DNA from 2 places in the Micromonospora citrea genome. Region 1 is predicted to be linked to the other one. Evidence: predicted binding sites of a transcription regulator. Region 1 holds the regulator's gene; the other holds the start of a gene.
The links. The regulator HrcA, encoded in region 1, represses chaperone genes, less so after heat shock. The targets are predictions, from matches to a motif close to GGTTNGCACNCTCNNNNNGAGNGTGCNAACC.
Positions count from the first base shown of each region.

Region 2: a site for HrcA is predicted at 2,421-2,451, ahead of GA0070606_RS12490 (FmdB family zinc ribbon protein). Genes of this name have one in related genera too.

Region 1 is NZ_FMHZ01000002.1:4,997,309-5,001,902, forward strand. Features, by position in the region: gene hemW (radical SAM family heme chaperone HemW) at 1-1,184, shown strand, start outside; gene GA0070606_RS33765 (DUF4870 domain-containing protein) at 1,236-1,898, opposite strand; gene hrcA (heat-inducible transcriptional repressor HrcA) at 2,143-3,165, shown strand; gene dnaJ (molecular chaperone DnaJ) at 3,239-4,384, shown strand; gene GA0070606_RS22960 (16S rRNA (uracil(1498)-N(3))-methyltransferase) at 4,435-4,594, shown strand, end outside.
Region 2 is NZ_FMHZ01000002.1:2,748,418-2,753,011, forward strand. Features, by position in the region: partial or broken gene GA0070606_RS34005 (diguanylate cyclase) at 1-1,569, opposite strand, end outside; gene GA0070606_RS12485 (5-formyltetrahydrofolate cyclo-ligase) at 1,655-2,272, shown strand; gene GA0070606_RS12490 (FmdB family zinc ribbon protein) at 2,456-2,842, shown strand; gene GA0070606_RS12495 (hypothetical protein) at 3,048-3,230, opposite strand; gene GA0070606_RS12500 (hypothetical protein) at 3,336-3,728, shown strand; gene GA0070606_RS12505 (DUF2231 domain-containing protein) at 3,876-4,358, opposite strand; gene GA0070606_RS12510 (Fur family transcriptional regulator) at 4,555-4,594, shown strand, end outside.

The DNA.
Region 1 (4,594 bases):
ACGGGTCGCTGCCCGCCACCGCCACCCGTGCCGTCGGCGCACGCGGCTTCGGCGTGTACGTGCACGTGCCGTTCTGCGCCAGCCGCTGCGGCTACTGCGACTTCAACACGTACACCGCCGCCGAGCTGGGCGGCGGCGCGAGCCGGGAGGGGTACGCCGACACCGTGCTGGCCGAGCTGGCGCTCGCCCGCCGGGTGCTGGGCGACGCCCCACCACCCCGGGTCGACACGGTCTTCGTCGGCGGCGGCACCCCGACCCTGCTCCCCGCCGACGACCTGGCGCGGATCCTCGACGGCATCGACCGCACCTGGGGGCTCGCGCCCGACGCCGAGGTGACCACCGAGGCCAACCCGGAGTCGGTCACGCCGGAGTCGCTCAGGGCGCTGCGGGCCGCCGGCTACACCCGGATCTCGCTGGGCATGCAGTCCGCCGCCCCCGGGGTGCTGGCGATCCTCGACCGCACGCACAGCGCCGGCCGGGCCGTCGCCGCCGCCCGCGAGGCCCGCGAGGCGGGGTTCGACCACGTCAACCTGGACCTCATCTACGGCACGCCGGGGGAGACCGAGGCCGACTTCGCCGCCTCCCTCGACCAGGTCGTCGCCGCCGGGGTGGACCACGTCAGCGCGTACGCCCTGATCGTGGAGGACGGCACCCGGCTGGCCGCCCGGATGCGGCGCGGCGAGCTGCCGTACCCCTCCGACGACGTCGCCGCGGACCGCTACCTCGCCGCGGAGGCCGCCCTCGGCGCGGCCGGTCTCTCCTGGTACGAGGTGTCGAACTGGGCTCGCGGCGAGGCGGCCCGGTGCCGCCACAACCTGCTCTACTGGACCGGCGCCGACTGGTGGGGCCTCGGCCCGGGCGCGCACAGCCACGTCGGCGGTGTGCGCTGGTGGAACGTCAAGCACCCCACGACGTACGCGAAGCGGCTGGCCGCCGGCGAGTCGCCCGGCCTGGCCCGGGAGGTGCTGACCGCCGACGAGGCGCACATGGAGGACGTCATGCTCCGGCTGCGCCTCGCCTCGGGGCTGCCCCTGGCCGCGCTGGACGACGCGGGCCGGGCCGGGGCCGCGCGGGCGCTCGCCGACGGCCTGCTGGCCGCCCCCGGGTACGCGGCGGGCCGCGCCGTGCTGACCCTGCGCGGGCGGCTGCTCGCCGACGCGGTGGTCCGCGACCTGCTGCCCTGAGCGGCCGGTGGGACGTGGCCGGGGCCGGCCGGGGGAGCGGCCGGCGCCGGCTCACCTGGTGAAGCTGTAGCTCATCGGGTAGCGGTAGAGGACGCCCTCGTTGGCCTTGACCCCGCCGATGATCCCGAAGATCAGCGGCACGAGCCAGACGAGCATCGGGACGAAGAACAGGATCCCGCAGGTGATCAGGGTGAGCACCCAGCTCAGCACGCTCGCGATCGCCCAGGTGATCTGGAAGTTCAGCGCCGCGACGGCGTGCGCCCGGGCGGTCGGCGACTGCTGACCCCGGGTCATCAGCGCGATGAGCGGCGCCACCCAGCCGAGGAGGCCGCCGCCGACGATCACCCCGAGCGCGCCGCCGAAGTGGGCGATCAGGGCCCAGTTCTTGTCGTCGTTGCTGGCGTAGCCGGCGGTGGGCGCGCCGTAGCCACCGCCCGGCGGGGGATAGCCGCCTGGCGGGGGATAGCCGCCTGGCGGGGGATAGCCGCCCGGCGGGGGATAGCCACCCGGCGGCGGGTAGCCACCCGACGGCGGTTGGTCACCGACGGGCGGCGGATGGCCACCGGGCGGGGGATGGCCGCCCGGGCTCGGTGCCCCGGACAGTGGTGCGGTGGGTTCGTCGGCGCCGGGCGGGCCGGGAACCCCCGACGGAGCGGCCAGGTCCGGCCGGTCGCCGGGGTCCCCCGCTCCGGGAGGGCGAGGTGGTTCAGTCATGGACGTCACGGTAGGTGCAGCCGGCAAGGCCGCACCAGAGCGACACCGGCCGGGTTGTCGGGATGATCGGCCCTGGCGGCCGTCGCCCCGGCCGTCCCCCGGCACGCCTCGGACGACCGGTCCAAGGTCGATCATCGCGTGGCCGGGCGCGCCGACGTAGACTGGCACTCGCTACGGACGAGTGCCAGCGGCCCGCCCGGCCCCTCGGGTGCCGGGCCCGACGTGCGACAGGGAGGTGGGGAGGATGGGTCTCGACGAGCGCAAACTCGCCGTGCTGCGCGCGATCGTCGAGGACTACGTCGCCACGCAGGAGCCCGTCGGCAGCAAGGCGCTGGTCGAGCGGCACCAACTCGGGGTCTCCCCGGCGACCGTCCGCAACGACATGGCCGTGCTGGAGGAGGAGGGCTACATCCGCCAGCCGCACACCAGCGCCGGCCGGGTGCCCACCGACCGCGGCTACCGGCTCTTCGTGGACCGGCTGTCCCGGGTCAAGCCGCTCAGCCCGGCCGAGCGCCGGGCGATCGAGCGCTTCCTGGTCGGCGCCGTCGACCTCGACGACGTGGTGCACCGCACCGTCCGGCTGCTGGCGCAGCTCACCCGGCAGGTCGCCGTCGTGCAGTACCCGTCGCTGGCCCGCTCCTCGGTGCGCCACCTGGAGCTGGTGCCGATCTCCACGACGCGGCTCATGCTGGTCATGATCGCCGACACCGGGCGGGTCGAGCAGCGGCTGGTCGAGCTGCCCGCGCCGATCCCCGCCGAGGACGTCACGGACCTGCGCCGGCTGGTCAACGAGAAGCTGGTCGGCACCCGGATGTCGGAGACCCCGCCGCTGGTGCAGGCGCTGGTCGACGAGTCGGTGCCGCACCTGCGGCCCGCCATGACCACCCTCTCCACGGTGCTGCTGGAGACGCTGATCGAGCGGCACGAGGAGCGGATCGCGCTGGCCGGCACCGCCAACCTCACCCGCGGCGGCCTGCTCGACTTCCAGGGCTCGCTGCGCCCCATCCTGGAGGCGCTGGAGGAGGAGGTCGTGATGCTCAAGCTGATCGGCGAGGCGGAGCCGAGCACGACGCGGGTGCTGATCGGCGACGAGAACGAGATCGACAACCTGCGCGCCGCCTCGGTGGTCAGCACCGGCTACGGCCCGGGCTCGACCAGCGTCGGCGGCCTCGGCGTGCTCGGGCCGACCCGGATGGACTACCCCGGCACCATCGCCACGGTGCGGGCCGTGGCACGCTACGTGGGCGAGCTGCTGGCCCAGAACTGACCAGTCAGGGCCGACGGCCGGCTCCGGCCGACGACCGGCGCAACGCGAGACGAACATGAGGACACGGAACGCAGTGGCCAGGGACTACTACGGCATTCTCGGGGTTGGCCGGGAAGCCTCCGACGACGAGATCAAGCGCGCCTACCGCAAGCTGGCGCGGCAGTTCCACCCGGACGTCAATCCGGACCCGGAGGCCCAGGAGAAGTTCAAGGACATCAACGCCGCGTACGAGGTCCTCTCGGACGACCGGAAACGGCAGATCGTCGACCTGGGCGGCGACCCGCTCGCCCCGGGCGGCGGGGGCGCGGGCGGCCCGGGCGGTCCCGGCGGCGCCGGCCCGTTCGTCGGCTTCCAGGACATCATGGACGCCTTCTTCGGCGGTGCGGCCGGCGGTTCGCGGGGTCCCCGACCCCGGACCCGGCCGGGCGCCGACGCGATCCTGCGGCTGGAGCTGGACCTGCACGAGACCGCGTTCGGCGTCGAGGCGCCGATCACGGTCGACACCGCCGTGCTCTGCACCACCTGCTCCGGCGCCGGTACCGCCGCCGGCACCCACCTCGCCACCTGCGAGGCGTGCGGCGGCCGGGGCGAGGTGCAGTCCGTGCAGCGCACCTTCCTCGGCCAGGTGGTCTCCGCCCGGCCGTGCACGGTCTGCCAGGGCTACGGCACCACCATCCCGCATCCCTGCCCGACCTGCGCCGGCGACGGCCGCGTCCGCACCCGGCGTTCGCTGACCGTCAAGATCCCGGCCGGCGTCGAGGACGGCATGCGCATCCGACTCGCCCAGCAGGGCGAGGTCGGCCCGGGCGGCGGCACGGCCGGCGACCTGTACGTGGAGATCCACGAGCGGCCGCACGACGTCTACTCCCGCAAGGGCGACGACCTGCACTGCCGGGTCACCGTGCCGATGACGGCGGCGGCGCTGGGCACGCGGCTGACCATCAAGACGCTCGACAGCGAGGAGACCGTCGACGTCAAGGCCGGCACCCAGCCGGGCAGCACGCTGCGGCTGCGCGCCCGGGGCGTGCCGCACCTGCGCGGCACCGGCCGGGGCGACCTCTACGTCCACCTCGACGTGCGCACCCCGACCAAGCTCGACGCCGACCAGGAACGGATGCTGCGCGACTTCGCCAAGACCCGGGGCGAGGAGGTCGCCGAGCTGACCAAGCAGGGCGGCTTCTTCTCCCGGATGCGCGACGCGTTCAACGGTCACGCCTGACCGACGGCTCGCCGTCCCCGGAGCAGCCGGGGACGGCTAGCCTGTTGATCGTGTCCGCACCGCTGTTCCTGGTCGAGTCGCTGCCCACCGCCGACCGGCTGACCCTCGACGGCCCCGAGGGGCACCACGCCGCCACCGTGCAACGCCTGCGCGTCGGCGAGGAGCTGCTGCTCGCCGACGGGCGCGGTGGCACGGCCGCCGCCGTGGTCA
Region 2 (4,594 bases), 2.2 Mb from region 1:
CCAGGTCGTCGTCGTCGAACTCGTCCGCGCCGAGCCGGTCGTAGAGGACGAGCACGCCGAGTGCCCCGGCCGGGGACGCCGGCTCCGCACCGGCCCGGGCGGCCGGCCCGTCCCCCGCCCGGCGCCCTCGGCCGTCCCCGCGCCGCCCGGAGCTCTCACCGCGCCGGAAGCGCCCGCCGCCCCGCCGGAGCCGCCCGGAGCTCTCACCGCGCCGGAAGCGCCCGCCGCCGCGCCGGAGCCGCTGGACGCGCCCGGAGCGCCCGGGGCCGCGAACGGCACCGCGATGTACGTGCGGCAGCGCGGCTCGCCGGGCGGCGCGGCCGTCGGCTCCACCCGGCCGCGCTGCGGTTCGCCCGTCGCCGCGACCGCGCCGACCACGCCGCTGCCCAGCGGCACCCGCAGCGGCCCGGCCCGGTCGTCCGGCGGGCAGCGCTCGTCCAGCCCTTCGGTGCACTGCGCGACGAGCCCTCCGCCGTCGTCGACCAGCAGGACCGCGCCGGCCCGGGCGCCCGTCGCCGCGATCGCGCTGTGCAGGATCACGCGCAGGATGCGTTGCAGGTCGTGCGTGCTGGCCAGGGTGTCGCCCAGCACCGCGAGGTGCCCGCGCAGCTGGTCGCGGCTGCTGGTCAGCGCCGCCACGTACGTGCCCGTCTCCCGGGTCATCCGGTTGAAGGCACCGGCCAGCCGTCCGATCTCGTCCCGGCTGCGCACCGGCACCCGGGCCGTCAGGTCGCCGCGGGCCACCCGGTCCACCGCGCCCGCCAGCTCCCCGAGCGGACGGGTGGTCACCCGGGCCAGCCGCCAGGCGGCCACCACGGCCAGCAGGGCCGCCACCAGCACCGCCGCGAGCAGCGCCGGGTAGAGGCCGGGCGGCTGTTCGCTGGGGACCGAGAGCACCAGCGGCAGCGGTTGGCCGGCCGACGGACCGACCCGGCGGACGTAACGGCCGTCGGCGGTCTCCGTGACCCGCTCCCCGTCGAGCGTGCCGGCGGCGGCGAGCACCGCGTCGCGTACCCCTGTCGACTCGGTGCTGTGGGCGAGCCGCACGGGCGCCTCGGCGTCGTCGAGCAGCGTGACCGCCACGCCGGTCACGGCCGCGAGCCGCGCCACGAAGGCCGGGTCGACCGGGTGCGCGGCGGCGACCGTGCCCAGCGACCCGCCGGACCGGTCGCGCAGGTCGACCCGGGCGGCGAGCGCCCGCACCGGGCCGGCGGACGGCGTGGCGGCCGAGCAGTCGCGCCAGGGCTCCGCCGGCCCGCCGGGCGTCGCGTAGGTGACCCGGCCGGTCACGTCGGTGACCCGCACGCCGGTCGCCAGGCCACGGCTGACCACCTGGCTCGCGGCGCCCGGCCGGTCGCCGGTCAGGGCCACCGCGTCGGCGGCGGCCCGCAGTTGCTGGCAGAGGGCGTCGACCGAGGTGCGCACGGCCGCGGCGGCCACCGCGAGCCGCTCGGTGGAGCGGCTGCGGTCGACCGACACCACTGTCGAGCCGACGAAGAGCGCCCCGAGCACCACCGGGCCGAGCACCACCGCCAGGAAGGCTGTGGTCAACCGCCCGCGTAGCGTCACTCGGTCCCCCCGGAAGTTCCGCCGCCGTCGCTTGCGATGCTGACACAGAGCAACCAGGTGACAAACGTTGCGTCAGGAGTGTTGCGTGCCCGATTTTTCTCATGAAGCGGAAGCGGCGAAGCGGGACGCCCGCGCCGCCGTGCTCGCCGCCCGCCGGGCGCTCACCGCCGCGCGGCGGGCCGACGCCGCCGGGCGCGTCCAGGCCGAGCTGGTGGCACTCGTACGCCGGCTGCGCCCGCGCCGGATGACGGCGTACGTGCCGGTCGGCTCCGAGCCGGGCGGGCCCGACCTGCCGGCGGTGCTGCACGGGGCGCTGCCGCCGGGAGGCGAGCTGCTGCTGCCGGTGCTCTGCGACGACCTCGACCTCGACTGGGCCGCCTGGACCGGGCCGGGCGACCTGGTGGCCGCCGGGCGGGGCATGCGCGAGCCGGCCGGGCCGCGACTGGGGCGGGACGCGGTGGCCGGGGCGGAGCTGGTGGTGGTGCCGGCGCTCGCGGTGGACCGCCGGGGGCTGCGGCTGGGTCGGGGCGGCGGCTCGTACGACCGGGCGCTGGCCCGGGTGCCGGCGACCGCCGTGACCGTGGTCCCGCTGCACGACGGTGAGCTGGTCGGGGTGCTGCCCGCCGAGCCGCACGACCGCCCGGTACGCGCGGTGGTCACGCCCGCCGACGGCCTGCGTACGCTGGACGCCGCCGCCGGGTGACGCGACCGGCGCCGGTGCTGGTGCCGGGGCGGACGGCGTCCCCGGCGGCGCGACCGGCGCCGGAGCTGGTGCCGGGGCGGACGGCGCTCCGGGCGTCGGGGTGTCGCGCCCCACACTTCCGCTGGACGAATCCGGGGCGATGACGCACCATTGGCACTCGAAGACGTCGAGTGCCAATCGGCCGTGCCTGATCCGGAGGAGAACGTGCCCACGTACCAGTACGCCTGCACCGCGTGCGGCCACCAGCTCGAGGCGGTGCAGTCCTTCTCTGACGAGCCGCTGACCGACTGCCCGGCGTGTGAGGGGCGGCTGCGCAAGCTCTTCAACTCGGTCGGCATCGTGTTCAAGGGCTCCGGCTTCTACCGGACGGACTCGCGCTCCTCGGGCGCCGACACGGGCAAGAACACCGGCGCGACCAAGCCGGCGAAGTCCGACTCGTCCTCGTCCGGCGACTCCGGCTCGTCGAACGGCTCGACCGCCTCGTCGTCGTCCTCGTCCTCGACCAGCTCGAACGGCTCCAGCGGCGGGGCGAGCAAGACGCCGGCCGCCAGCACCGCAAGCGCCTCCTGACGCCCGCCGCACCGACCCGGGGCCGGCCCTCGCCGCCCCGGGTCGTCGCTTGCCCGGGGGAACGGTCGACGCCTGCCCGCCGGTGAGCCGTCACCTCACCCCTGGTTGTCCACAGGACCGACGCGTCATCCACAGGCAGATCGTGGTTATCCACAGGCCCGGTGGGTTCTCCACAGCCGGGCGGGACCGGCGGCCCGGCGGGACGTCAGTCCCAGTGCGGGGGGCGCTCGGCCAGCAGCCAGTCGTCGTTGCCGCCGGAGCGTTCGCCCCAGCCCCGGTCGGTGTCGTCGGCGGTCTGCTCGGGCAGCACCACGAAGTCGTCGCTGAGGTCGACCGTGCGGTCGTCGTCGCCGCGTACGGCCGGCGTCCCCGGAAACTCGGTGCTCACGAGCGGCAAGACTAGCGCAGCGCCGGCCCGGTCACCGACGTCGAGCCGGCGGGGCGGCCGCGTCCAGCCGGTCGTCGGGCCCTCGCGTTGGTAGCGTCGGACGGCGTGACGACCCCCACCTCCGGCAGCGCCCCCGACGAGTACTGGCGGCGGCCCGAGCCTCCGCCGGAGGGGGGTCCGGCCCTGCCGGCACCCGGCGGCGGACATCCCGGCACACCTGCCACCACGCCGCCCGGCGGCGAACGTCCCGGCACACCGACCGGCACGCCGCCCGGGAGCGGCTACGCCGGCCCGCCGGCCACCACACCTCCGCCGGCCGGCTGGCGACCGCCGGTGCACCTGCGCCCCCCGCCGCCCCGGCGGCTGCCCCCGCAGGACATGGCGGGGCTCGACACGGCGGAACAGCACGCCCAGCGACTCACGTACGGCGTCGGTGCGGTGGCCGGCATCGTGCTGGTGCTCCTCGTCTGCCTCCTCTGCTCCCGCCGCCTCTTCTGACACCTCCGCCCGCCCTCCCCTCTCCTCCCCACTCCCCTGCGATCTTGCACTTTCTGCCCCGTCGCACCCGCACAAGAGGGACGAACCGGGGGCCGAAAGTGCAAGATCGCCGAAGCTGTCGGGAGGGAAAGAGGGAACGAGGGAGGGTCAGAGGGTGTTGCCCCAGACGGTCTCCGCGCCGGAGTGACCGGTGAGGTAGACGTAGACGAGGCTGACGACGGCTAGCGCGACCACGGCGACCGACAGCACCGGCGTGATCCAGGACGGCAGCCTCCGTACCCGCGGATGGCCGCTCGTGACCGCGAGCAGCAGCAGCGACACCACGGCCAGCGGCAGGACGTACCGGAACAGGATGTCGCCGTAGCGGGAGTGCTCGAAGATCTGGTCCACGATGGGGCCCTGCATGCCCCGGGCGACGAACGCGTCGGTCAACTCCTCGCCGGACTCGACCGCGACGAAGGCGGTCAGCGGCGCCACCACGGCGAGGATCGCCACCGCCCAGTCCAGCCGGGGCCGAAACCTGGGCAGCGCCACGTAGGCGCTGGCGAGCAGGGCCAGCAACGGCACGAACACGACGACCGCGTGCACGACCAGCACGTGGGCCGGCAGGCCCAGGATCTCCTTGAACATCGACACCTCCGGCGGTACGCGGTCGCGGGTTGCCAGCGTACGGTGCGCCGGTCGGCCCGCCCAGGCCCTGTCGACCGGCTACACGCGCCGCGGACCGCTCCGGTTCACCCTGCACACCACCGGCTGGGCTGTGGCCGGGGCCACCCCGAACCGGAGGCCGATCGTCGGCCTGGTCACCGCGTGCTGTCATTGGCGCATGTCCGGTGGGGAGGAACTGCTCCGGTCGAGGGGCCTGC